3 regions of the Pseudomonas sp. E315 genome follow, and region 3 is predicted to be linked to each of the others. Evidence: predicted binding sites of a transcription regulator. Region 3 holds the regulator's gene; each other region holds the start of a gene.

Region 1 (4,952 bases), on a different contig from region 3:
TTGGCTTCTACGCTAGGCAGGTCATCAACTGATACCGCTGCCTTGGATTTGCCTTTGGAAACGGGGACCGGTGCATCATCGCCATCGTCGTCAGCTACATCGTCCGCTGCCGCTTCAAGGCCTTCTTCAGCTTCGTCCTCGTCACCTACTTCGAGTTCGTCGTTTTCCAGATCGTCGTCGCTCATGTTGTACCCCATGACTTACGTAAAGCAGATTAGTTATAGACCAGTTGCGTTCACTGTCGAACGTCGCTGGTGAAAAAGTAGCCAGGGGTTACCCGTGGCTTACGCCTGTTCACCGTATAAGGTGGCGAGGACTTTACGAGCACCGCCATGATCACGGTGCTCGCCCAAATAAACACCTTGCCAGGTGCCCACTGCCAGTTGCCCTGCCGTTACCGGCAATGTTAGCTGGCAGCCCAGTACGCTGGCTTTGAAGTGCGCCGGGAGATCGTCCTCGCCTTCGTCGTTATGTTCATACTCAAGTGCCCCTTGCGGTGCCAGTTGGTTGAAAAAACGCTCGAAGTCGCGACGAACTGCCGGGTCGGCGTTCTCGTTGATGGTCAACGAGGCCGAGGTATGTTGAAGCCATAAATGCAGCAGACCCACCCGGCATGCCTTCAGCTCAGGCAAACCGGCGAGTAACTCGTGCGTTACCAGATGAAAGCCCCGGGGTTTGGCCCGCAAGGTAATCAGTGTCTGTTGCCACATACCGTTCTCCGCCTTCGGGGCGCATTCTAGCGTGCTCAAGAAAAAAACAAAGCGCCTAATAGTCGAGTTGCGCTGTAAGTCTTCGTCCTACTCTTGAGCGTAGAGCTGATCGTGGTTCAAAGCTGTAGGAAAAAACACTTTTTCGCTGTGAACAACGCCACATTACAGGCAAAAAAAAGTCCGGCAAGCCGGACTTTTTTCTTCGCGCCGGGTTACAGGTTGTAACCGCGCTCGTTGTGTTGCGCCAGATCGAGGCCGACCGCTTCTTCTTCTTCAGTCACACGCAGACCCATGACGGCGTCCAGTACTTTGAGAATGACGAAGGTCACAATCGCGGTGTAAATCACAGTGAAACCGACACCTTTGCACTGAATCCAGACTTGGGTCGCAATGTCAGTCACGGTGCCGAAACCGCCGAGTGCCGGGGCTGCGAAAACACCCGTGAGGATGGCGCCGACGATGCCGCCAATACCGTGAACACCAAAGGCGTCCAGCGAGTCGTCATAGCCCAGCTTGCGCTTAAGGCTGGTGGCGCAGAAGAAGCAGATTACGCCAGATGCCAAGCCAATCACGATTGAGCCCATTGGGCCAACGGTGCCTGCTGCAGGCGTGATCGCCACAAGGCCAGCTACCACACCTGAAGCAATACCCAGTGCGCTAGGTTTACCGTGGGTGATCCACTCGGCAAACATCCAGCCCAGTGCAGCAGCAGCGGTGGCGATTTGAGTCACCAGCATTGCCATGCCTGCGGTGCCGTTAGCGGCGGCAGCAGAACCGGCGTTAAAGCCAAACCAGCCGATCCACAACATGGCTGCGCCCATCAAGGTGTAACCGAGGTTGTGCGGGGCCATTGGGGTGGTTGGGTAACCTTTACGTTTGCCGAGCACGATGCACGCAACAAGGCCTGCGATACCAGCGTTGATGTGCACCACGGTGCCGCCCGCAAAATCGAGTACGCCCCAATCCCACATCAAGCCACCGTCGCCGCTCCACACCATGTGTGCGATAGGTGCATAGACAAGGGTGAACCACACGCCCATGAAAATCAGCATGGCCGAGAACTTCATGCGCTCAGCAAACGCACCCACGATCAGCGCCGGGGTGATGATGGCGAACGTCATTTGGAAGGTAATGAACACGGCTTCCGGGAACAATGCGGTCGATGAGGTGAGGCTGTCGGGTGTCACGCCCGCCAGGAAGGCTTTGGAGAACCCGCCGATGAACGAGTTGAAGTTGGTGACGCCCTGCTCCATGCCCGTGGTGTCGAACGTGATGCTGTAGCCATAAATGACCCACAGAATACTGATCAGACCGGTAATGGCGAAGCACTGCATCATCACAGAAAGAATGTTTTTAGAGCGAACCATGCCGCCGTAAAACAACGCCAGGCCGGGAATGGTCATAAACAGCACCAAGGCCGTAGCGGTCAGCATCCAGGCGGTGTCGCCGGAATTGAGGACTGGGGCAGCCACTTCGTCTGCCGCCATGGCCAAGCCAGGCATTACGACGGACAGCAGGGCTCCGAGCCCTGCGAATTTACGCAGAGTCATAGTGTTTTCTCCTGGGGCGTTGGGGTTTGGCGGCTTAGATTGCGTCGGTATCGGTTTCGCCGGTACGGATGCGAATAGCCTGTTCCAGATTGACTACGAAAATCTTGCCGTCACCAATTTTGCCGGTGTTGGCTGCCTTGGTTATCGCCTCGATAACCCGATCAAGATCCTTGTCGTCGATGGCGACATCAATCTTCACCTTGGGCAGAAAATCGACCACGTATTCCGCACCGCGATACAGCTCGGTGTGACCTTTTTGCCGACCGAAGCCTTTGACTTCAGTGACGGTAATGCCTTGTACGCCGATTTCGGACAGCGACTCGCGCACGTCGTCTAACTTGAACGGCTTGATAATGGCGGTGACTAGCTTCATGAAACTTCTCCCGAATGTGTTGGACTTGCCCCAGGAAAACAAACCCGGCTCAAGTCTAAGCGCAGTGTCTGGCTTTGTAACGCGTCGTTAACCGTCTTCAAGCAACACGACGTGTATCAATCGCGGATGACGAAAAACACTCCCTGAACCACCTGCTGCACTGCCTTCGTCACAGCAACTGCATCAGTGCATGAGTCATAGGCGACTAAGCAGAAACCTTGCCATGTCTGAAAAAATTCAGAATTACAGTGAGTTAGGCGCAAAAGATGGCTTTTTGCCTGATTTTGCGGGGCTTTTGTGCACACAAACGGTGCGCGAGGTGAGCGTGGGATGCGCGAAAAATGTGCATCATGGGGCCGTGAATGGGCCTCAACAGCGCGTGATACACTCGCGCCCATCAGTTTTAAGGACCTTATCCATGCTCGCGCCCAAAGATTTTCTCGATGCCCTGAGTGGCCACGCTTCACGCTTGTTCAGCGGTGAAACCGCACTGCCGCGCAACGAAATCGAAAGCCAGTTCAAAGCCCTGCTGCAAAGTGGCTTCAGCAAACTGGACTTGGTGAGCCGCGAAGAATTCGATAGCCAAATGGTTGTTCTGGCCCGCACTCGCGCCCGCCTCGAAAGTCTTGAGGCCAAAGTGGCGCAGTTGGAAGCCAAGTTGCTGGCGCCTGCTGAACCTGCGCAATAACCCTCAAGACAGCGCGTTAGCCCATAAAAACAAGGACGTTTTTATATGTTGGTGATGAACCCATTGGTTCCCGAAATGATCGTTTCGGACCTCGCTCGAAGTTTGCATTTCTACTGCGAGGTGCTCGGCTTCAAGATTGAGTACCAACGCCCAGAGCATCATTTTGCGTTTCTGTCGTTTCATGGCAGCCAAATAATGCTGGAGCAAGATGACCTGCAACCCTCCAATTGGCGGGTCGGGCCACTGGAGGCGCCGTTTGGACGCGGTATGAACCTTTCCATAAAGTGCCCGGATGCCCACGCCATAGCCGCCAGCTTGCACGCGGCGGGGCACACCCTGCGCAAACCGCTAGAAGAGTGCTGGTACCGAAGTAACGACGTGATGTTTGGCGAGCGTAATTTTCTGGTGCTTGACCCCGATGGCTATCTGCTGCGCTTTGCCCAAAGCCTGGGAACCAAAGCGTTCGAGGGGTAGCCTCCATTCACATCCCGTATTCATTCAACAGCTCCCCTTAGCCACAGATTCACGCAGGATGCGTTTTTTGTGAGCTCAAGGAACGAGTCATGTCTCTGGCGATTGTTTACAGCCGCGCTCAAGTGGGTGTTGAGGCGCCCGCAGTCACCGTTGAAGCGCATCTGGCCAATGGTTTGCCTGCGCTGACGCTGGTTGGGCTACCCGAAACTGCTGTCAAAGAAAGCAAAGACCGAGTGCGCAGTGCAATTCTCAACTCGGGGTTTGAGTTTCCAGCCCGTCGCATCACCCTTAATTTAGCGCCCGCCGACTTGCCCAAAGACGGCGGGCGTTTTGATGTGGCCATTGCTTTGGGTATTTTGGCGGCTAGTGGACAATTGCCCGCTGCCGCGCTGGAGCAGGTGGAGTGTTTGGGCGAGCTGGCGCTGTCGGGCGCGATTCGGCCAGTACAGGGTGTTTTGCCCGCCGCATTGGCGGCGCGCTCAGCCGGCCGAGCGTTGGTGGTGCCGCGAGCCAATGCTGAAGAGGCCTGCTTGGCGTCTGGGCTGACAGTGATTGCGGTCGAGCACTTGTTGCAGGTGGTGGCGCACTTTTCAGGGCGCGAGGTGATTGAGCCGTATGCCGCCAGCGGTTTGCTGCATGTGAGCAAACCCTATCCCGACTTGAGCGATGTGCAAGGCCAGCTTTCGGCTAAGCGGGCGTTATTGATTGCAGCAGCGGGTAGCCACAATTTGCTTTTCACTGGGCCACCGGGTACGGGCAAAACCTTATTGGCCAGCCGCTTGCCCGGCTTATTACCGCCGCTCAATGAGCAAGAAGCGCTGGAAGTTGCCGCGATTCAATCGGTGGCCAGCCATGTGCCTTTGAGCTGCTGGCCCCAGCGCCCCTTTCGTCAGCCTCACCATTCGGCATCTGGCCCGGCGTTAGTGGGTGGCGGCTCTAAACCGCAGCCGGGAGAAATCACGTTAGCTCATCATGGTGTGTTGTTTCTTGATGAACTGCCCGAGTTCGATCGCAAGGTACTGGAAGTCTTAAGAGAGCCATTGGAGTCAGGCTTTATCGTGATAGCCCGTGCTCGGGATCGAATGCGCTTCCCGGCGCGTTTTCAATTGGTGGCCGCGATGAACCCCTGCCCCTGTGGATATCTCGGCGAACCCACG
Region 2 (4,952 bases), on a different contig from region 3:
TTACCGCAGAAAGGCGAATCGTTTACCTGGAAGGTCATGGAAACGGTTGGCTCGTCAACCGACAGAGGCTTCATGGCCTCTACAACGGTTGGATCGCACAGGGTGTCGGAGATGAACAGTTCATCCATACCGCTGATGCAAACGATGTCGCCAGCAGCTGCTTCTTCAACGTCTACACGGTGCAGACCGTGGTGACCCATCAGCTTCAGGATACGGCCGTTACGCTTTTTGCCGTTAACGTCGATAGCCACAACTGGAGTGTTCGGCTTAACGCGACCACGAGCGATACGGCCAACGCCGATAATGCCCAGGAAGCTGTTGTAGTCCAGTGCCGAGATTTGCATCTGGAACGGGCCATCACGGTCAACAGTTGGTGCTGGTACGTTGTCGACGATCGACTGGTACAGCGGGGTCATGTCTTCAGCCATTTCGGTGTGGTCAAGACCAGCAATACCGTTCAGGGCAGAGGCGTAAACCACTTTGAAGTCCAGCTGTTCTTCGGTAGCACCCAGGTTGTCGAACAGGTCGAAGATCTGGTCCAGAACCCAGTCCGGACGTGCGCCTGGACGGTCAACCTTGTTGATAACCACGATTGGACGCAGGCCGGCTTCGAAAGCCTTCTTGGTCACAAAACGGGTTTGCGGCATAGGGCCGTCTTGGGCGTCAACCAGCAGCAGAACGGAGTCAACCATCGACATTACGCGTTCAACTTCGCCGCCGAAGTCGGCGTGGCCCGGGGTGTCCACGATGTTGATGTGGTAGCCGTTCCAGTTGATAGCGGTGTTCTTCGCCAGAATGGTAATACCGCGCTCTTTCTCCTGGTCGTTGGAGTCCATCACGCGTTCGTCGTTAAGCTCGCCGCGCTCCAGAGTGCCGGATTGACGCAAGAGTTTGTCTACCAGGGTAGTTTTACCGTGGTCAACGTGAGCAATGATGGCGATGTTACGTAGATTTTCGATCACTTGTGTATCTCGATCAGAGGATTCGGTGTGCTGACAGGTCGTGGCAGCGATTAACAGTAGAGTCAGGCCTTGCCGTTACAGCTTGACCGCGGCGTCGGGGGGCCGGTGACGCAGGCCACAGGCATACAGCCCCGGGCTCTTAGCTCGGTCGATAAACGCGCACATTGGCATGTCCCTCACTGAGCAAATGGTGAGCATGCAGGCGACTCATCACGCCTTTGTCGCAATACAACAGGTACTGACGAGTGTCATCCAGTTCCTTAAAGCGGCTGTTCAAAGCATAGAACGGCAACGCTTGTACTTCGATGCCAGCCAGTTCCAGCGGTTGATCTTCTTGAGCATCCGGGTGACGGATGTCGATCACGATCTGACCCGCGAGCACTTCGCTGACTTCTTCGACTTGCAAATCCTGGCCCAATTCATCGATCACCCGATCAATCGGCACCAGTTTGGCCCGCTCAAGCGCTCGCTCAAGCACGGCCATATCAAACTGTTGTTCTTCGTACTCCACACGCGGGCGCTTGGCGTGGGTCTTAGGGTTAACCGAAATCACCCCGCAGTATTCAGGCATGTGCTTGGCAAAATCGGCTGTGCCGATTTGAACCGCCTGATCAATGATGTCCTGCTTGTGACTGGCGATCAGCGGGCGCAAGACCAGTTTGTCGGTCACGCAGTCAATCACTGACAGGTTTGGCAGCGTTTGGCTGGAAACCTGCGAAATCGCCTCGCCCGTCACCAACGCATCAATGTCGAGCCGGTCCGCAATACGGGACGCAGCGCGCAACATCATACGCTTCAAAATGACGCCCATATGACTGTTATCGACTTTGCCGAGAATTTCGCCCAGCACTTCTTCAAACGGCACGCTGACAAATAGCACGCGTTGAGAGCTACCGTACTTCTTCCATATGTAGTGCGCGACTTCCATCACGCCCAGCTCGTGGGCACGCCCGCCGAGGTTGAAGAAGCAAAAGTGGCTCATCAGGCCGCGACGCATGATCTGGTAGGCCGCCACCGTTGAATCGAAACCGCCCGACATCAGCACAAGCGTCTGCTCAAGGGCGCCCAGCGGGTAACCGCCGATGCTGTCGTGCTGACTGTGGATCACAAACAACCGTTGGTCGCGAATTTCGAGACGGACTTCGATTTCCGGGTTTTTGAGCGAAATCCCGGCGGCACCGCACTCACGTCGCAGCTTGCTGCCGACGTATTTCTCGACTTCCATCGAGGTAAAAGGGTGCTTGCCAGCGCGCTTGCAACGCACCGAAAAAATCTTGCCTGCCAGCGCATCACCAAAGTGCACTTTGCACTTTTCGACGATGTCGTCGAAGTCGCCCAGCGGGTACTCGTCAACCTGCAGGAAATGCGCGATGCCCGGCATGCAGCTCAGGCGCTCAGTCATCTCCTTCAGGGCTTTGGGGTCGCTCACACGCGTTTGCAGCTCGATGTTGTCCCACACACCTGTCACCACCACAGCCGGGTCCAGATCGCGGAGCACAGCACGGATGTTTTTAGCCAATTGGCGGACGAAACGCATCCGAACCGGGCGGCTCTTGATAGTGATCTCGGGGAAGACTTTAACGATTAATTTCATGAAAACAGCGCGCGAGCAGCCTGCCAAAAAAGGGGGGCGCGGATTATAGCGGAAATTGCTCAAGGTTTAACCAGTTATCGTACAAACGGTTTTGCTCGCACCAAAATGAAGCAAAAAGTATGTTTTTCGCTTCATTAGAGTGCGATTGAGCCCGCTAATCGGTAGTCTGCCGCGCTTACCTGCTTGAGATTGGGGCATTGCACCCAAGTCGGGGCACTGGCATGCAATTTGCTCCCTTGTGAGGCAGGTTGCCTTGGCAGAGTATTCGCGCCGGCATCAACCACTTATTAAGGGCTATTCCACCACCAGCCCTAAGCCACCCCGGAGGACACTATGTCGAAGTCGGTTCAACTCATCAAAGATCATGACGTCAAGTGGATTGATCTGCGCTTCACTGACACCAAAGGCACTCAGCACCACGTGACCATGCCGGCCCGTGATGCGCTGGATGAAAACTTCTTCACCGACGGCAAAATGTTCGACGGCTCCTCCATTGCTGGCTGGAAAGGCATCGAAGCGTCCGACATGATCCTGCTGCCAGACGACAGCACTGCCGTCCTGGACCCATTCACCGAGCAGCCAACGCTGATTCTGGTGTGCGACATCATCGAACCTTCGACCATGCAAGGCTATGACCGCGACCCGCGCGCCATCGCTACCCGTGCCGAGGAATACCTGAAGTCCACCGGTATCGGTGACACTGTTTTTGTCGGTCCAGAGCCTGAGTTCTTCATCTTCGACGAAGTGAAATTCAAGTCCGACATTTCCGGTTCCATGTTCAAGATCTACTCCGAACAAGGTTCTTGGATGTCCGATCAGGACGTAGAAGGCGGCAACCGTGGCCACCGTCCAGGCATCAAAGGCGGCTACTTCCCGGTTCCACCGTTCGACCATGACCACGAAATCCGTACCTCCATGTGCAACGCTATGGAAGAAATGGGTCTGGTTATTGAAGTTCACCACCACGAAGTGGCAACTGCTGGCCAAAACGAAATCGGCGTGCAGTTCAACACTCTGGTGAAAAAGGCTGACGAAGTTCAGACCCTGAAATACTGCGTACACAACGTGGCAGACGCCTACGGCCGTACCGCTACTTTCATGCCTAAGCCTCTGTACGGCGACAACGGCTCGGGCATGCACGTTCACATGTCCATCTCCAAAGAAGGCAAAAACACCTTCGCTGGCGAAGGCTATGCCGGCTTGTCCGACACTGCTCTGTATTTCATCGGCGGCATCATCAAACACGGTAAGGCTCTGAACGGCTTCACCAACCCGTCCACCAACTCCTACAAGCGTTTGGTGCCAGGTTTTGAAGCTCCGGTCATGCTGGCCTACTCGGCTCGCAACCGTTCTGCGTCGATCCGTATTCCTTACGTGTCCAGCCCTAAAGCTCGCCGTATCGAAGCACGCTTCCCGGATCCAGCAGCCAACCCGTACCTGTGCTTCGCTGCACTGATGATGGCTGGCCTGGACGGTATCCAGAACAAGATCCACCCTGGCGACGCTGCTGATAAAAACTTGTACGACCTGCCGCCTGAAGAGGCCAAAGAGATCCCACAAGTGTGCGGCAGCCTGAAAGAAGCCCTGGAAGAGCTGGACAAAGGTCGTGCGTTCCTGACCAAAGGCGGCGTTTTCAGCGACGACTTCATCGACGCTTACATTGCTCTGAAAAGCGAAGAAGAAATCAAAGTACGCACCTTCGTACACCCACTGGAATATGAGCTGTACTACAGCTGCTAATCCAGTTTCACCCGCACTCGCGGCGTGACTCAAAAGGCCTCCTTCGGGAGGTCTTTTTTATGAGCGGTGTCTTACGCAAAACCGAGGCAAAGCCCGACCTCGTTCCGATCTACGCCTGACAGCCAATCCAATGCGCTATCTGTACTTTGAGCCCATTCATCGTACGGACGCTGCCCTATGCGCCGCTTACTCATCACCTTGCTGCTAATTACACCGCTGGCAAGCGCACAGGTTTACAAGTCTGTGGACGCTCATGGCCGAACCCATTATTGCGACACGCCCTGCCAACATTCGAACAATCTGCCTCTGGAGCTACCGCCGCTCAATCGCCAACAGGCACTGCCAGAGCAGAGACCTCACAACCCGGAACACCTTTTACCCGAACAAGAGTTATCGCAAACCGCTTATACCGTGCTGGCACTGAACGGCATACCAGCGGATCAGGCATTGCGCGCCAACAACGGCAGCTTCACCGTGCATATAACCGTGCAGCCACCGCTCAAGCCTCAACATCAGCTGCAATTGGTGCTCGACAACCAGCCTTATGGCCAACCCAGCCACCGCACCGACCTGCAATTGCTCAATCTTGATCGCGGTGAACACCAACTGGCCGTGCGCGTGCTGGAAGGCGACACAATGGTGCAGCAAAGCTCCGC
Region 3 (4,952 bases):
ATTGTGCCGGGCATTGCTGCGGCGCAGAACCTTGGCCTGTCATCCTGGGGCTCAAGCGGGCTGATCAGTGCGGGCATCCTGCTCGGGGCTTTTTGCCTGTTTATGGTTGATCGAAAAGTGTCGGGTCTGGGGCCGCAAATGTTTACCCAGCACCCTGATGAGCCTGTCATTGCGCCGCGGATTTGGCTGTTTGTCATTGCGATTGTGGCGCACAACATTCCTGAGGGGATGGCTGTTGGTGTGTCAGCAGGCGGCGGCATGCCAGATGCGGACAGCTTGGCGATGGGGATTGCGTTGCAAGATGTGCCGGAAGGGTTGGTGATTGCGCTGGTGCTGGCTGGCGCTGGTATGTCGCGGGTCAAAGCGTTCTTGATTGGCGCTGCATCAGGTTTGGTCGAACCGGTATTTGCATTGCTCTGTGCCTGGTTGGTCAACTTGGCTGAAGTGTTATTGCCAATGGGCTTGGCGCTGGCAGCAGGGGCAATGTTATTGGTTGTGACGCAAGAGGTGATCCCGGAGTCGAGGCGCAATGGACACGAAAAACTGGCCAGCCTGGGATTGTGTGTGGGCTTCTGCTTGATGATGGTGATGGACACGGCGCTGGGGTAGCGGCTGTCAATCTCATGTAATGGCGGGCGCAGGCTGCGATAAGGTCGGGCTCAAGAGTGCGAGCGCAGCGCATTCAATTGAAGCCTGCGCCAGCGGCTACATGGCTACACATTGAGTGAGTTACTCACCTTCGTCGAAGTAGTTGTTGATCAGCGCAGCCAAAGCGTCCAGCGCTTCTTGCGCTTGCTCGCCTTCGGTTTTCAGGTGGATGGTGGTGCCTTTGCCTGCGGCGAGCATCATCATGGCCATGATGCTCTTGCCATCAACCATCGAATCGGGTGTGCGACCCGCCCTGATCTGGCATGGATACTTGCCTGCGATACCGACGAACTTTGCGGATGCCCGGGCGTGTAAGCCCAGCTTGTTGATGATTTCAATTTCCAGTGCGGGCATCGCAGGGTTGATCCTTTTAAATAAGGTCGCGGTGGCGAACCTGAACGTTTTTAAGGGCTTCTTGCAGGCACTTGCCCAAGCGTTCCGTCAGGTAAACCGAGCGGTGATGCCCACCTGTGCAGCCGATGCCGATCGTGACGTAAGCGCGATTGCTGGCAGCAAAGCGGGGCAGCCACTTTAGCAAGTAACTGGAGATGTCCTGAAACATTTCTTCGACGTCAGGTTGTGCTGCAAGGTAGTCAGCCACGGGCTGATCCAGGCCGGACTGCTCCCGCAGTTCGGGCTTCCAATACGGATTGGGCAGGCAGCGTACGTCAAACACCAGATCAGCATCGACAGGCATACCACGCTTGAATCCAAAGGACTCAATTAAAAAAGCGGTGCCGGGCTCTGGCTTGTTTAGCAGGCGCAACTTGATGGTGTCGCGCAACTGATAAAGGTTCAGATTGGTGGTGTTAATGGTCAGGTCGGCCAAGTCGACAATCGGCCCCAGCAAGTGAGTTTCGTCGCGAATGGCCTCGGCCAGCGATCGGCTTGCGCTGCTGAGTGGGTGGCGGCGACGTGTTTCCGAGAAGCGCTTGAGCAGGGTCTCTTCGTCGGCATCCAGGTACAGAACATCGCACTGGATATGCCGATTGCGGACTTCTTCAAGTAACTGCGGAAAGCGCGACAAGTGGCTCGGCAGGTTGCGCGCATCAATAGATACGGCCACCAGCGGCTGGGCCAGTTCAGTGTGAATCAACGCCCTCTCGGCCAGCTCTGGCAATAAGCCGGCTGGCAGGTTGTCGATGCAATAGAAACCACTGTCTTCGAGGACGGCGAGGGCAGTACTTTTACCGGAGCCTGAGCGGCCGCTGACAATGACTAAGCGCATGATTAATGACCGTTCTGTACGTCCAGAACAACCTGATACAGCGCTTCGTTGCTGGATGCTGCACGCAGTCTTTCGCGCACGTCTTTACGATCGAGCATGCTGGCAATCTGCCGGAGCAGTTCCAGGTGTGCATCGGTTGCCGCTTCTGGCACCAGCAAAATGAAAAGCAGGTCGACCGGCGCGCCATCGATGGCGTCGAAATCTATGGGAGCGTCAAGGTGCAGTAAGGCGCTAACAGGCGACTCACACCCCTTGAGGCGGCAGTGGGGGATAGCGATGCCGTTACCAAAACCGGTGGAACCCAGTTTTTCACGGGCAATAAGGCTCTCAAAAACATCTTGCTTATCCAGACTAGGCACTTCGCGGCCGATCAGGTTGGCAATTTGTTCGAGAACTTTCTTTTTGCTGCCGCCCGGCACGTTCACCAAGGAACGGCCGGGGGTCAGGATATTTTCAAGTCGAATCATGGGTTGGGGGTATTAACGACCGGTCGCGCCTTGAAGCAGGCTTACGGTCTTTTCCTTATGCTTTTTCAGTTGGCGATCAAGCTTGTCGGTGAGGCTGTCGATGGCGGCATACATGTCTTCATGCACGGCATTGGCGACAACCTCTCCGCCGGGAATATTCAGAGTGGCTTCGATTTTCTGTTGCAGCTTTTCAACAGAGAGAATCACCTGCACGTTGGTGATTTTGTCGAAGTGACGCTCTAATCGGTCGAGTTTTTCGCCGATGTAGGTGCGCAGCGGTTCGGTAACTTCCAGATGCTGTCCACTGATGTTGACTTGCATACAGTTTCTCCTTTGATGCCATTGCACAAAGTGGCAGGCCGACAAGCCTGCCACTGAAACGCTGTGGCCCGTTGCTTACATCAAACGCTTACGCTCGCTGGACGGCGCAATCCCAAGGGATTCGCGGTATTTGGCGACCGTGCGACGGGCTACCTGAATGCCTTGTGCCTCCAGTAAACCAGCGATCTTGCTGTCACTCAACGGCTTTTTCTGATTTTCAGCGGCGACCAGTTTTTTGATGATTGCGCGAATGGCTGTAGACGAGCATTCGCCGCCTTCAGAGGTGCTCACGTGGCTGGAAAAAAAGTACTTCAATTCATAAATACCGCGTGGGGTATGCATGAATTTTTGCGTAGTGACCCGCGAAATAGTTGATTCGTGCATGCCAACTGCCTCAGCAATGTCATGCAAAACCAAAGGCTTCATGGCCTCGTCGCCGTATTCCAGAAAGCCGCGTTGATGCTCGACGATTTGGGTGGCCACTTTCATTAAGGTTTCGTTGCGGCTTTGCAGACTTTTGATAAACCAGCGAGCTTCTTGCAACTGATTGCGCATAAAAGTGTTGTCGGCACTGGTGTCGGCCCGGCGCACAAAACCTGCGTATTGCGGGTTAACTCGCAGGCGTGGCACAGACTCTTGGTTGAGTTCTACCAGCCAGCGATCGTTGTCCTTGCGTACGATGACGTCAGGCACGACATATTCGGCTTCGCTGGATTCGATCTGTGAGCCTGGACGCGGGTTTAAGCTTTGCACCCGTTCAATTACCTGACGCAGCTCGTCTTCCTTGAGCTTCATGCGGCGCATCAATTGGCTGTAGTCGCGAGCGCCCAGCAGATCGATGTAGTCGGTGACCAATCGCTTGGCTTCGTTCAGCCAAAGGGTTGTTTCGGGTAGCTGGCGTAATTGCAGCAGCAGGCATTCGCCCAGATTGCGTGCGCCAATACCTGCCGGTTCAAATTGTTGAATTCGGTGCAGCACGGCTTCGATCTCATCAAGCTCAATGTCCAGCTCAGGATCGAAAGCTTCGAGAATCTCTTCGAGGGTTTCGTCGAGATAGCCCTGATTGTTGATGCAGTCGATGAGTGTTACGCCGATCAGGCGATCGGTGTCAGACATGGGGGCCAGGTTCAATTGCCAGAGCAAATGACTTTGCAGGCTTTCGCCCGCCGAGGTTCGGGTGGTGAAGTCCCACTCGTCATCGTCGTTGCTGGGCAAACTGCTGGCGCTGGTCTGATAAACGTCTTCCCACGCAGTATCGACGGGCAGCTCATTGGGTATGCGTTCATTCCATTCGCCTTCTTCCAGGTTGTCCACGGTTGGGGCGGACTCTTGGTAGGAGGGTTCTTGAACGTCGTTATTGGGTTTTTGCTCGATGTTGTCGGCCAATGGATCTGCGTTATCGAAGTCGTCGCCTTCTTCCTGGCGTTCGAGCATCGGGTTGGACTCCAGGGCTTCCTGGATTTCCTGTTGCAGGTCGAGGGTCGACAATTGGAGCAGGCGGATGGCCTGTTGCAGCTGCGGTGTCATCGTCAGCTGCTGGCCCATTCTCAGGACTAGCGATGGTTTCATGGCAGGGGCTTAACACCTTATTCGCCGGCGCACATGGCGCCATCCACTACAGGGCGCGTGAGCGCCAAACTTAAGCAAATTATATGCCTGAAACCGATGCGTTTGCCTAGAGCGCTTTGGCAATTAAAAATCTGTGGATTTTAGGTTGGCCTATTCGCTCCAGACCACGCAGTGCCCTGGATTACAGGCGGAACTCATGACCCAAGTACACTTCTCTCACCAAATCGTTGGCCAAAATGGTTTCAGCATCACCTTCAGCAATCAGTTGTCCGTCGTTAACGATGTAGGCTGTTTCGCAAATATCGAGGGTTTCACGAACGTTGTGATCGGTGATCAGTACGCCAATGCCCTTGGCTTTGAGGTGGTAGATGATTTGCTTGATGTCGCCCACGGAGATGGGGTCAACGCCCGCAAAGGGCTCATCGAGCAGGATGAACTTGGGTGCGGTTGCCAATGCGCGGGCAATTTCTACGCGACGACGCTCGCCACCGGACAGGCTCATGCCGAGGTTGTCGCGGATGTGATTGATATGGAATTCCTGCAACAGGCCTTCCAACTCTTTACGACGACCAGCCTTGTCGAGTTCTTTGCGCGTTTCGAGAATCGCCATGATGTTATCGGCGACTGACAGCTTGCGAAAAATCGACGCTTCTTGCGGCAGATAACCAATGCCGGCGCGAGCACGGCCGTGCATAGGTTGGTGGCTGACGTCCAGATCA

What was found. The regulator sigma-54, encoded in region 3, starts transcription at its own class of promoters, with help from an activator protein. The targets are predictions, from matches to a motif close to ANTGGCATNNANNTTGCTNT.
Region 1: a site for sigma-54 is predicted at 2,840-2,859, ahead of glnK (P-II family nitrogen regulator). Genes of this name have one in related genera too.
Region 2: a site for sigma-54 is predicted at 2,772-2,791, ahead of glnA (glutamate--ammonia ligase). Genes of this name have one in related genera too.

The regions. Positions count from the first base shown of each region.
Region 1 is NZ_JBUZPJ010000009.1:170,352-175,303, forward strand. Features, by position in the region: gene sutA (transcriptional regulator SutA) at 1-185, opposite strand, end outside; gene ACZRJQ_RS14590 (secondary thiamine-phosphate synthase enzyme YjbQ) at 285-710, opposite strand; gene ACZRJQ_RS14595 (ammonium transporter) at 923-2,260, opposite strand; gene glnK (P-II family nitrogen regulator) at 2,295-2,633, opposite strand; gene ACZRJQ_RS14605 (accessory factor UbiK family protein) at 3,052-3,321, shown strand; gene ACZRJQ_RS14610 (bleomycin resistance protein) at 3,367-3,795, shown strand; gene ACZRJQ_RS14615 (YifB family Mg chelatase-like AAA ATPase) at 3,885-4,952, shown strand, end outside.
Region 2 is NZ_JBUZPJ010000010.1:1,648-6,599, forward strand. Features, by position in the region: gene typA (translational GTPase TypA) at 1-962, opposite strand, end outside; gene thiI (tRNA uracil 4-sulfurtransferase ThiI) at 1,102-2,556, opposite strand; gene glnA (glutamate--ammonia ligase) at 2,890-4,296, shown strand; gene ACZRJQ_RS14690 (DUF4124 domain-containing protein) at 4,474-4,952, shown strand, end outside.
Region 3 is NZ_JBUZPJ010000015.1:52,491-57,442, forward strand. Features, by position in the region: gene ACZRJQ_RS18655 (ZIP family metal transporter) at 1-609, shown strand, start outside; gene ACZRJQ_RS18660 (HPr family phosphocarrier protein) at 730-1,002, opposite strand; gene rapZ (RNase adapter RapZ) at 1,019-1,876, opposite strand; gene ptsN (PTS IIA-like nitrogen regulatory protein PtsN) at 1,879-2,343, opposite strand; gene hpf (ribosome hibernation-promoting factor, HPF/YfiA family) at 2,356-2,664, opposite strand; gene ACZRJQ_RS18680 (RNA polymerase factor sigma-54) at 2,740-4,233, opposite strand; gene lptB (LPS export ABC transporter ATP-binding protein) at 4,415-4,952, opposite strand, start outside.